4 regions of the Paenibacillus sp. RC73 genome follow, and region 1 is predicted to be linked to each of the others. Evidence: predicted binding sites of a transcription regulator. Region 1 holds the regulator's gene; each other region holds the start of a gene.
The links. The regulator Rex, encoded in region 1, represses fermentation and respiration genes when NADH is low (regulators of the CRP and FNR family bind a similar motif). The targets are predictions, from matches to a motif close to TTGTGAAATATTTCACAA.

Region 2: a site for Rex is predicted at 1,242-1,259, ahead of adhE (bifunctional acetaldehyde-CoA/alcohol dehydrogenase). Genes of this name have one in related genera too.
Region 3: a site for Rex is predicted at 1,833-1,850, ahead of ABH897_RS25180 (DoxX family membrane protein). Genes of this name have one in related genera too.
Region 4: a site for Rex is predicted at 1,070-1,087, ahead of ABH897_RS21680 (cytochrome ubiquinol oxidase subunit I). Genes of this name have one in related genera too.

What each region holds. Positions count from the first base shown of each region.
Region 1 is NZ_JBIYCV010000002.1:555,922-559,137, forward strand. It holds gene dinG (ATP-dependent DNA helicase DinG) at 1-1,293, shown strand, start outside; gene ABH897_RS06240 (redox-sensing transcriptional repressor Rex) at 1,339-1,992, shown strand; gene ABH897_RS06245 (amidohydrolase) at 1,979-3,216, shown strand, end outside.
Region 2 is NZ_JBIYCV010000002.1:391,423-394,638, forward strand. It holds gene ABH897_RS05350 (DODA-type extradiol aromatic ring-opening family dioxygenase) at 1-87, shown strand, start outside; gene ABH897_RS05355 (Crp/Fnr family transcriptional regulator) at 359-1,075, opposite strand; gene adhE (bifunctional acetaldehyde-CoA/alcohol dehydrogenase) at 1,335-3,216, shown strand, end outside.
Region 3 is NZ_JBIYCV010000016.1:44,770-47,985, reverse strand. It holds gene ABH897_RS25190 (DUF47 domain-containing protein) at 1-419, opposite strand, end outside; gene ABH897_RS25185 (DUF3048 domain-containing protein) at 612-1,712, opposite strand; gene ABH897_RS25180 (DoxX family membrane protein) at 1,956-2,474, shown strand; gene ABH897_RS25175 (hypothetical protein) at 2,666-3,216, shown strand, end outside.
Region 4 is NZ_JBIYCV010000010.1:94,047-97,262, forward strand. It holds gene ABH897_RS21675 (response regulator) at 1-753, shown strand, start outside; gene ABH897_RS21680 (cytochrome ubiquinol oxidase subunit I) at 1,161-2,567, shown strand; gene cydB (cytochrome d ubiquinol oxidase subunit II) at 2,554-3,216, shown strand, end outside.

The DNA.
Region 1 (3,216 bases):
GCTTCTACCATCGACCAGATATATCCACTCGTGCTGGAGGTCAAGGAGACTTGGGATCTGCTGAGCGACAAGCTGTTTGGTATGCTGCCGGAGCGAAGTGATGCGACACCGGGCGAAACAGGGCAGTTTTCTTCCCGTCTCAAGCCGTCGGCCAAGCCTGCCAAGTGGGATCAGGCTGCTGCGCTGGAAAATCAGGTTTATGTAACGTTGAGCGAAATTTTGCGCAAGGGCGACAAGCTGATGCTCGACGTGAAAGAAGAACATGACGATTATGCGGCTGACAGCCTCATTACAGATATTACGGGGCTGCTTAAGGATTTGGCAGGCATTAGGGAAAGCTTGCGCTTTTTCATGCGGATGGATGATGAGACGACCGTATATTGGCTCGAAGCGAGCGGGCAATTCCGCAGCAAGTCGCTACAATTTTATGCGGTGCCCGTCGATGTGAGCCGCCAGCTGAAAGAAATGTTTTTTGACAAAAAAAGGAGCATTATTCTGACGTCTGCTACCTTGTCGGTGGATAAGTCGTTTCAGTACATGACCGATCAGCTCGGCTTGCAGGAGGCCGCAGATCAAGGGCGGCTGATGACTACGCAGCTCCCTTCACCCTTTAACTACAGGGATCAGGTGTTGCTAGTCATTCCAAGGGATTTTCCGAGCGTGAAGGGCAGTGTAGGAGATGAGCATTTTGTAGATATGCTCGTCAGCTCGCTAGGTTCGACTGCCCAAGCGACGCGGGGGAGAATGCTCGTTCTCTTTACCTCCTATCGCATGCTCCGGCAGGTGTATGAGCCGCTTAAGGAGGCGTTAGCATCCAGCGACATCACCGTGCTGGGGCAGGGCGTGGACAGTGGGAGCCGCAGCAAGCTGACCCGACGTTTTCAGGAAGCCAAAGCTTCTGTGTTGCTGGGAACCAGCAGCTTTTGGGAAGGCGTCGATATTCCGGGCAAGGCGCTGACGTGTCTGGCTATCGTCCGCTTGCCGTTCCAACCGCCCAATCACCCGCTGCTGGAGGCTAAAAGTGAGCTGCTCCAGCAGCAGAAGAAAAATCCTTTTATGAAGCTGTCTGTTCCACAGGCTGTCATTCGCTTCAAACAGGGATTTGGACGTCTAGTACGTACCGCGAGCGACCACGGGGTTGTTATCGTTTACGATACGCGTGTGATTGAATCCTATTACGGGAAGCACTTTTTGTACTCGTTACCGGGACCAAAAATGGAGCATATGCCGACGGAGCAAATGGTGCCCCGTATCGCCGAGTGGCTCCAATCCGCCCCGGAGACAGAGGCATAACGGACGGACATCTTAACATGTCCGTTACAATTAGGGGGAGCATGTATGAAATCAGATAAAATTTCAGAGGCTGTCGTACGGAGGTTACCCGTATATTTACGTTATCTGAATGCACTGCACAAACGGGAGGTGGCTACGGTCTCTTCCCAGGAGTTAGGACAAAGACTGGATTTGAATCCGGCTCAAATTCGTAAGGATCTCGCGTATTTTGGAGATTTTGGCCGTAAGGGTATCGGCTATGATGTTACTTATCTTATCGAGAAAATACGCCATATCCTGAAAATCGACCAGCAAATTAACGTGGTATTGGTCGGAGCAGGTAATCTGGGGCAAGCCCTTTCGAATTATAATGCTTATTTAAAAGACAATATGAAAATTGTAGCAGTATTTGATGCTGTGCCAGATAAGGTCGGAACCAGGATCAATACGCTGGTCGTACAGCCAATGGATGAACTGGAAGCGACCGTGAAGGAACAAAACATTCGGATCGGGATTATTACCGTACCGGATTTTGAAGCGCAGAACGTGGCTGACAGGCTCATAAATAGCGGGATTGGAGCGATTTTGAACTTTGCGCCGACCACTCTCAAGGCACCAGCAAATATTCGAATACATGCCACAGATTTTACAACAGATTTGTTAAGCCTCGCTTATTATTTGGAAGACGGAAAGGAAGATATGCAACATGACGGTGAATAAATGGATGATTAAAAACGGCTCTTTTGCCGTGAACAGATCGGAAGCGGGGGTAATCCACGGCTATATGATCGTGGAGGACAGCCGCATTGCCTATATTGGCGAGACTTTGCCAGCGGGTGAGGAAGAGACGGAAGCGATTGATGGTAACGGGCTGCTGTTTTTACCTGGCCTGATTAATACACATGGTCATGCGGCGATGTCCCTGCTGCGCGGGTATGGGGACGATCTGGCTCTTCAAGTATGGCTTCAGGAAAAAATGTGGCCGATGGAAGCCAAGTTTACGTCTACGGATGTGTACTGGGGTACGTCCTTGTCCGTGCTGGAAATGCTGAAAGGCGGTACAACCACCTTTTTGGACATGTATGATCATATGGACGAGGTGGCTCGTGTAGCTGAAGAGTCCGGCATCCGTGCCAGTCTGATGCGTGGAGCGATTGGATTATGTTCGGAGGAAGAGCAGCGGATCAAGCTGGCTGAGGCTGTGAATTTTGCGCGTAATTGGCATGGAAAAGCAGACGGTCGCATTACGACTATGATGTCTCCACATGCGCCGTATACGTGTCCGCCTGCGTTTATCGAAAAATTCGTGCAGGCTGCGCATGATCTGGACTTACCGTTGCATACGCATATGTCCGAAACCATTGCCGAAGTAGAGCAAAACGTACGCGACTACGGCTTGCGCCCGGTTGCGCATTTGGATAAGCTCGGCTTTTTCTCCCGTCCATCGCTTGTTGCCCATGCTGTTCATTTGAATGACGAAGAAATAGCTTTGCTGGCTGAACGTGGTGTAGCGGTTTCGCATAATCCGGGCAGCAACTTGAAGCTGGCGAGCGGTGTGGCAAGAGTGCCTGATCTGCTCCGTGCAGGCGTTACCGTCTCTCTCGGAACAGACGGTCCCGCCAGTAACAATAACCTGGATATGTTTGAGGAAATGCGTCTGGCTGCACTCATTCACAAGGGAGTATCTGGGGACCCAACCGCAGTTCCTGCGGGTGAGGCGTTGCGTCTGGCAACGGAGTACGGAGCGAAGTCGATTGGCTTGAATGAGGTAGGGGCGCTGGCAGCAGGCAACAAGGCTGACTTTATCGCGCTCGATCTCAATCAGGCTCATTTCTTGCCGCATACGGATCTCATTTCTCATGCCGTATACTCTGCAAGCGCCAAAGACGTGGCCCATGTATGGGTTGACGGTCGTCAGGTTGTGAAAAACGGTGAGTGCCTGAC
Region 2 (3,216 bases), 160 kb from region 1:
GGGAGTGGAGATCCGGCGAATAAGGCCAAGGTCATCCACAGGAGCTATGAGATGGGGAATTTAAGTTATCTGTGCTTTCAGTTCTAAAAGTGTAGAGAAGGATGTTGGCGTGGTGTTAGCCGCTTCGCGATCCATTTGATTTTATGATCGCTGTTGCAGCGGGATTCTTTTGGGTTGTATAAGACATTTAGAGGTGAGAATCCCGCTGCAAAGGCGAATGCTTCGCTTCTTCAGATTCAAATGGATTGCTCCGCTGCTGCCCGCCATTTAGGTGGAGTGGGAGTGTAAAATTAAGAGAGTGTTCTGTAAGCCATACAGTTTACAGAACACTCTCTTTTACATAAAATAAAACAATAATTTAGATCCGGCAAATCTCACGCGGGCACAGCTCACAATGACATACACCTTGCAGCATTTCCAAATCCTTTACGACGATCATGCCATTATCATATTCGACTGCATTTTTTTTACGCAAATCACTCAGCATCCGGTTTACACTTTCGCGGGTGGCACCGATCATATTGGAGAGGTCGGTATGAGTGATTTTTTTATGAATAAGGATATGTTCCCCATGAGGCTCACCATAGGTGTTACACAGGCGGATTAGCGTGGAGCATAGAGCACCGGGCTTGCCGTACATCATCAGATCACGAAATTTGGTCTGAGTAATACGGTGGTGGGACCCCATCCATTTCATAAAGTCAATGGCAAAATCACAGTGCTGGCAAATAAGCAGCTCCAAATCCGTATGATCGACAACACCGATATCACTGTCCTCCAGAACTTCGGCAGAAAAGGAGTGCTTGGTACCGAAAAATGGATCAGCTTGACCAATCAGATCGCCGCTTTGGTACATATATAGTATAAGTTCCTTACCCTCATCCGTTGTTTTCGTTACTTTCACGCGTCCGCGCTTGATATAAAACAGCTTATCCGCTGTATCTCCTTCCCAGAACAGATGTGAGCTTTCTGGCATGACCCGATCTTTCATCATCACTTGCAGCCGGTTGAAGCTGGTCTCCGAGAAGCAACAGGTGTTGCCGCGGGCTTCCATTACGTTTGCAGGGTTTCTCATCGTCCATTTCCCCTTTGTTTCCTTTGTTTTTTTATCTGCAACTTGATCAATTCAAATTCATTATATACCTGTGCTATGCGTTTTTGGGGCAAGAAGAGGGGGTAAAAGTGGCAGAATTCCAAACTTTGTGATTTAATTCACTTCATAAAATAAAATTTTAAATAGATTGTGAAAAAAATCACAATATATCTTGAAAAGCTGTGTTACGATCAGTGCGTGAACAAGAGATAGTACACGAGATAACAGGAGGATGAGGGAAATGGCTGTTAAAAACGAGGTTATCCAAAAAGAGCAAAGCGCTGAGCAGTATATTCAAACACTGATTGACCGGGGGAACCGGGCACAGAAGGCTTTTATGAGTATGAATCAGGAGCAGATTGACGAAATCGTACAAGCTATGGCAATCGCAGGGATGGATAAGCACATGCATCTGGCGAAGCTGGCTGTTGAAGAAACAGGACGCGGTGTGTATGAGGACAAAATCATTAAAAACATGTTTGCAACAGAATATGTCTATCATAGCATCAAAAATGAAAAAACCGTTGGTGTCATTGAAGATAATGACTTTGACAGTTTTCAAAAAATAGCAGAGCCCGTCGGCATCATTATGGGGATCACTCCAGTGACTAATCCGACTTCAACTACAATGTTCAAAGCGTTGATTGCTATTAAAACACGTAACCCGATCATCTTTGGTTTCCATCCATCCGCTCAATCGTGTAGTGCGGAAGCAGCTCGCGTTTTGCTTGAAGCAGCCGTCAAACATGGTGCTCCGGCAGATTGTATTCAATGGATTGAAGCTCCATCGATGGATAAGACAAATTCACTCATGAATCACCCGGATGTGGCGCTGATTCTGGCAACTGGTGGATCAGGCATGGTTAAGGCGGCATATAGCTGCGGTAAACCTGCTCTGGGTGTAGGCCCAGGTAACGTGCCTTGCTTTATTGAAAAAACAGCAGACATCAAGCAGGCTGTGAACGATCTCATCCTCTCCAAATCTTTTGACAACGGTATGATTTGTGCTTCCGAGCAAGCGGTTATTATCGAAGAGCCAATCTTCGAACAAGTGAAAAAATTGATGATCGCTAACGGCTGCTATTTTGTAAATAAAGAAGAAGCAGCTAAGCTCACTCAAGGAGCTATGAATGTCGAGAAATGTGCAGTGAACCCAGCTATTGTCGGGCAGTCTGCTGTAAAAATTGCTGAAATGAGTGGTATCACAGTACCAGCAGGAACTAAAATTTTGGTCGCTGAGATTGAAGGGGTAGGAACAAAATTCCCATTGTCTGCGGAAAAATTGAGTCCTGTATTGGCTTGCTATAAAGTAAAAAATGCGGAACAAGGTATTCAACGCGCTGCTGAAGTCGTGGAATTCGGGGGCATGGGCCACTCGTCCGCTATTCATTCGAACGATGAGGACGTTATCGCTCGGTTCGCAAACCGTTTGCAAACAGGCCGTATCATTGTAAATTCGCCTTCCACACATGGTGCGATCGGTGACCTCTACAACACCAACCTTCCATCGCTGACACTGGGTTGTGGTTCGTACGGACGTAACTCGACTTCGTCGAACGTATCGGCAGTCAACTTGATTAATGTGAAAAGGGTGGCGAAACGAACGGTGAATATGCAATGGTTCAAAGTACCTTCCAAAATTTATTTCGAAAAAAATTCGACTCAGTATCTTGCTAAAATGCCTGATATCACACGTGTAGCCATTATCACAGACCCTATGATGGTGAAACTCGGATATGTGGATCGTGTCATTCATTATTTACACCAACGCCAAACGCCAGTAGCTATCGAAGTGTTCTCTGAAGTAGAGCCAGATCCATCGACAGTTACGGTAGAACGTGGTACTGAAATGATGAGACGTTTCCAACCGGATTGCATTATTGCATTGGGCGGCGGTTCGCCGATGGATGCGGCTAAAGGCATGTGGATGTTCTATGAATACCCAGATACTGATTTCAACAACTTGAAACAAAAATTCATGGATATCCGCAAACGGATCTACAAATACCCGCGTCTTGGTCAGAAGGCACAATTTGTAGCCATTCCTACAACCTCGGGTACAGGTTCGGAAGTTACGTCGTTCGCAGTTATTACAGACAAAAATCAGGGCAACACGAAGTATC
Region 3 (3,216 bases), on a different contig from region 1:
TATTCACGGATGGCCAGCAGCTTCTTCTGTGAAAGCAAATGTACAGCCTTCTGAATTTCATAAGCCGACTGACGCAAAATATCAGCGAACTGCACAATATACTCGTCCGGCTCCGTAATGTTGTACATATAAAAACGAGAGGCTGTCGCTTCCAGACCGTCCAGCACATCATCCATGGTCGTTGTCAGTTCCATGATATCGTCGCGTTCCAGCGGCGTAATGAAGGTCTTGTTCAGCTCAGTAATAATCGTGTGTGTGTAATCATCACACTTATTTTCATACTTCTTCATTTCATTAGTAAACAGAACCACATCTTGAAGATTTGAAGTATGTTGGGCAAAATAATCAGCTGCTTGCACGATTGTATCTGCCATATTTTCCAACGTCTCGAAGAATATATCCTTTTTCTTCAATCTCATTAACGATTACCCCTTTACGAAAATATCCGCAACCTGTTTCGACTGCATTAGACAACCTTTGCTATCTTATCACACTCATCAATGTTTTTGTAAAGTTTGTAAAGGCAAATTTCACAATATTAAGTATACATTGCCCGACAAGGAAGTTCATTATCCGACAAATTATATCTAAAAAGGTGGATTATGGATTCCTCACTTTGCTTCTACACTTACATGCTCGTTCAGCGAAACGTCCGCCGGAACCACATGTATATAGGATGTACCCGGTACCAACGGAATTTCAACTCCATTTTTCATAAAACGAATAGCATCACCGGGCGTATGCTGCCACTCGGCGTGTATCAACTTCCCTTGTTGAAACAACATAGCCTCTCCACCGCCTTTAAGCTCAACGCTCAATCGACCTACATCATCCAGCGTTTGGTGCCTGGTGCTCATCACAATGACATTGGCCGCAGAGAGCTGCTTGTTATTGTTTTGATCCACATGTGACTTTTCGTTCACAAAACGCTTATATTGCTGATCTGACGGATCGTAGGTGTAAGATACCTTGTAGCTTTTAAGCAAAAAGCGGATTTGCAAAGATACTGCCTCCCCGTCTCCCATGATCGAAGCTTCACCGGATTTAAGATATTTATATACCGGAACCACCGTCTGCTTGGCGTAGCCTTTACTTTCGCTTCCTTGGCGAAGTCTGTTCACATCTGTGTACAGATTGTGTGGTGGACGGCGATCCTTGCTTCTCCAGAAGTAAGCTCCCCCATTCGAAATCTCATCCAGATGCTCTTTTCGTTGCTGCTGTAAAATCGCATAGGCATCTGTACTTCCCCCGGCGTGTATCGGCAACGCCCCGTAAGTTTCGCCCAGCTCAATCAGATACGGCCGGATGCTGCGGACCGGGCCTATTTTCACATCACCGCCATGACTTTGGAAAAAAGCTACCAAACGTGTAATTCCACCTTCTGCGAGAACTTCATATACCATGTCAGCCTCGCTAAGTCCCGCCTGAGGTCGTGCGGCTGGAGCATTATTAATCATAATTGCAAGCGGTCGTTCCAGAACAGGCTGCTCCACCGGAAGGCCGGTAAGCGGAGCTGTAAATGCCGGAATAGTCGGTTCCTTGGGCGGCTCAAGCGCCTCCGGCTGTGTTTCTTGCTTAACCGGTTGGGGCGCGGGTTCTGATTCACCCGATTTGGACATAGCAGAACAGGACATCATGGTCATACATAGCAAAACCGAGGTCATCACACACAACCATTGGCTTCGATTGAAAATGGGCCCGGACAAATTCATCCCTCCAGTTAGACATTTTTCTCATTATAAGCGTTATTTCCTGTTTTTGTCTTGATTGAAACTCATCATCACTATAGAATACTTATCTGAAGACATTAAAATTTAAAAAATATTCAGACTTTGTGATTTTTATCACAAATAACTGTAACTGAACCTAATACAATAAGGGTGTAGCAGAGATGATCATCCCAAACCAAATGAAATACAACCAACATTATAAGATAAGAAAGAGGAGTGGTTTGAATGTTTAACAACTGGTTGCGTGAAAATAAAGTAGCAATGTGGCTGCTGACTGTAGTACGGGTTTATCTGGGATATGAATGGATGACCCATGGACTTGAGAAGCTGACTGGCGGATTCGATGCAGGCGGATTTATCTCGGGGGCCATTGCTAAGACAGGCGGAGAACATCCCGCTGTACAAGGCTGGTGGGGATCGTTCCTTGAAGCCTTTGCCCTACCTAATGTCGGTCTGTTCAACGTCCTGATCCCACTGGGTGAGTTCCTGGTCGGAGTTGGCCTGCTTCTTGGTACACTGACTACATTAGCTGCCTTGATGGCAATGGTCATGAACTTCTCGTTCCTATTCTCGGGCACAGTAAGCACCAATGCAATCTACCTGCTGTTTGAAATCTTCCTTGTAGTTGCTGGCGCAAACGCTGGACGGATTGGCTTGGATCGTTGGGTACTTCCCTTCCTGCGTGGACTGTTCCGTAAAAATAAAGATACCTTTCCAGCAGACCCCGCTCGAAAAATAGCTTAAGCTACCAAAAAAACAACCGTTACCCTCCGGGCTAATGGTTGTTTTTTTGTGCAGCTATGCTGCTGACTTTCTTTTATATCCGATTCATCATTTCCCCAAACGTTTACAAGTTGGATACAACCCGGAATGCTCACGATACATTCCCCCTATACACTAAAGTTACATCAAAGAAAGCCATGGAGGGTTATATCATGAAAAAAATCACCAAAGCCTACCTCATGCTCGCGACAGTAACTTTCACAGTACAGACTATGGGACTGGGATATCCATCACAAGCCGAAGCGGCAGTATCGACTACGACAACGTCTCAATCGGAAAGTGTGCAAAATATCTCCAACACCTTCGAGCAACTGCTACGTCAACCCGGCAAACTTCCTCAGGCATTCGCTTATTTGCAAAAACACATTCAATCCATTCCAGCCTCTCAAGCCACCATCATGACGCTTCATCTGGAAAATGCACAGACCAAGCAATTGGATTCTTATTCACAAGCCTTATACCCAGCTTCTGTTCAGACCAAAATCAATACTATTTATAAACCCGGCGATTCGTTCACAAATGTAATTAGCCGCACCAAAGATACGAACCTGAAGAAATTACTGACCCAAACCAGAGATGCCGGATACAAACTGGAAACCGCAGAAGGTATGTATTATCCTGTCATAAACTATGAAAAATATAAAGTTTTCGGAAAGCACACCACGGCAGATATCCGCAGCTATATTGACATCATGGCAGTGGA
Region 4 (3,216 bases), on a different contig from region 1:
CTTTTCCGGGCGGAAAGGGTGATGCTTACCAGTGACCTGCACGATTTGGAAACTTCGGACGAGGAAATGTGCGAAACGACTGACAAAGCATCAGACCCCATGCGTTATGCAGAGAAGCTGTACTACGCGCTGGATATGTCCAATCGTGAAGCTGCAATACGTGTATTGAAGGAAATGGAGGTCCAATTTCCACAGCTCTATCGTTCAGAGGCTGAAATCAAGGCGGCGTTTGCACAGACATTTACCTTGGCGCTGAACAAGTATGCGGCTGGACAGGAACAGAGCCGTACGGTGCTGGAAGAGCATTCCCGCTTGATTACGGATGTATATGCCTATTCAACCTTGGGAGAGCTGGTGGATCGGTCAATGGAGCATGTGCTGCAATGGATTGGTCAGACCGATCCAGGTGGTAAGGAAACGATCATGAAACAATTGATTGATTTCATTCATAGTCATTATGATGAGAATTTGCGCTTGGAGCTGTTGGCGGATATGTTTAATTACAACAGCGGCTATTTGGGCAAATTGTTCAAAAGCCATACGGGCGAAGCTTTTAACGCCTATCTGGACAAGGTGAGGATCGAGCGGGCAAGGGAATTGCTTGCACAGGGAATCAGGGTGCATCAGGTGGCAGGACGTGTCGGATATGCCAATGCCGATTATTTTCACGGCAAATTCAAAAAATATGCGGGGATGTCGCCTTCCTCTTATCGTAGTCGGGTTCAGAAGAACAGAGGGACGGATGGCAGTTGATGGATTCCCGTGGGTTAAATTGATGAAGTCTCTCTTGCGGATGTCGGAGCAAAAGTCTCCGGACGAAGAGAGGCTTTTTGCTTGGAAAAAAATCAGACAGATCAATCGAAAATGTCACACTAACTAGAAGATTTGAGTTGTTTTCATAAATTCGCCATCATTACGACACAGCTTTGACACGATGTTCACACTTTCGATTCTATTTCATTCAAACCTATTCTATATAATGATGATATTCTGAAGCCGGATCATGAGATTCCGTAATGAAGATGCCTGAGGGGGCTATTCATAAAAAGTGATCGTTCCATATGTAATAATGTGAATACTATCACAAGGATGAAGGGAGGCTTCAGAATCCAATTATTAACATTCATTCTTAAGAGAAGCGCAGGGGGAGGAATAACATCATGGACGTATTAGAATTGGCACGGTTGCAGTTTGCAACCACAACAATTCTTCACTTTGTTTATGTGCCGATCTCCATTGGATTGTCGTTGCTGGTGGCAATTATGGAGACCATGTATGTAATCAAAAAAAATGATTTATACAAAAAAATGGCTCAATTCTGGGGAACTTTTTTGCTGATTAACTTTGCAGTAGGCGTGGTCACCGGGATTTTGCAGGAGTTCCAGTTCGGGATGAACTGGTCTGACTTCTCCCGTTTTGTCGGTGATGTGTTCGGTACGCCGCTGGCGATTGAGGCACTGCTTGCCTTTTTCCTGGAATCAACCTTTATCGGATTGTGGGTATTCGGCTGGGAACGGCTGTCCAAAGCAGTCCATTTAACCTGTATGTGGCTGGTATCCATTGGTACGATGCTGTCCGCCCTGTGGATTTTGGCAGCCAACTCATTCATGCAGCGTCCGGTAGGATACGAGATTCATAACGGTCGCGCAGAAATGAAAGATTTTTTCGCTCTGTTGACGAACGAACAACTGTTATGGGAGTTTCCACATACATTGTTTGCAGCTATTGCGACAGGGGCTTTTCTCGTGGCAGGTATTAGTGCATGGAAGCTGATGCACAAAAAGAATCTGGACTTTTTCAAGCCTTCTTTCAAAGTAAGTATTATTGTTGCATTGATTAGTTCGATGTTAATCCCGATGTTTGGTCACGGACAGGCTCAATATTTGGTGGAAACACAGCCAATGAAAATGGCTGCCAGTGAAGGGTTATGGGAAAACAGTAGTGACCCGGCCCCTTGGACAGTTATTGCAGGCATTGACCCTGAAAAGAAAGAAAACAGCTTTGAATTTAAGGTTCCTTATGCGCTCAGTTTGCTGTCCTATAATAAGCTGTCCGGCGCGGTACTGGGGATGAATGAGCTTCAGGCACAATACGAAAAAGCCTACGGCCCCGGTAATTATATTCCGCCGGTACGTACTACATTTTGGAGCTTCCGCATTATGATTGCAGCCGGATGTGCCATGATTGTACTTGCTTTGTATGGAGCCTATCTGACATTCCGTAAAAAATTGGAGGGTTCGCATCGTTGGTTCTTCCGGTTGATGATGCTCGGTATATCTCTTCCATTCATTGGAAATACTGCGGGTTGGATCATGACAGAAGTGGGGCGTCAGCCTTGGACGGTCTTTGGTTTACTTCAAACCAAAGATTCCGTTTCGCCTACCGTTGTGGCAGGGGAAGTGCTGTTCTCACTGATCTCGTTTACCGCATTGTATTTAATTTTAACGGGTGTGCTGACGTTCCTGTTTGTCCGTACGGCTCGCAAAGGTCCGGATATCGAACCACATCAGGAAACGGTAATCCATGATCCATTTGCTCAAGGGGGTGACACCAATGTCGTTAAATGATTTGTGGTTCTTATTAATTGCTGTGCTGTTTACCGGCTTCTTCTTCCTGGAGGGCTTTGATTTTGGCGTGGGTATGGCTACAGGTCTGGTACCGCGTAATGATCAGCAAAAACGCTTGATGATCAATACGATTGGTCCATTCTGGGATGCTAACGAAGTATGGTTGATCACAGCAGCAGGTGCGATGTTCGCGGCTTTCCCGCACTGGTATGCGACCATGTTCAGCGGATATTATCTAGTATTTGTATTTATTCTGCTTGGTTTGATTTTACGCGGAGTTTCCTTTGAGTTCCGGGGTAAGGCAGAAGGGAAATGGTGGACAGGGACGTGGGATGCCTGCATTCTGATGGGTAGCTTTCTGCCGCCGATGCTGTTCGGTATGGCTTTTGCGGCTTTGGTAAAGGGTGTACCTATTCAGCAAAACATGGACTTGAAAGCCGGATTCTCCGATGTGTTTAACGGATATACGGTATGGATTGGACTGACCGTGGTTGGGATGTGCCTGATGCATGGGCTAACGTTTATTTCTCTGCGGACGATTGGAGAAGTACGGGATCGTGCTCGTGTGATTGCGTCAAAATTTCTTCCGATATTAGGTGTTTTGCTCGCGGGTATGGTGGTATGGACTTATTTTGCAACAGACTTATTC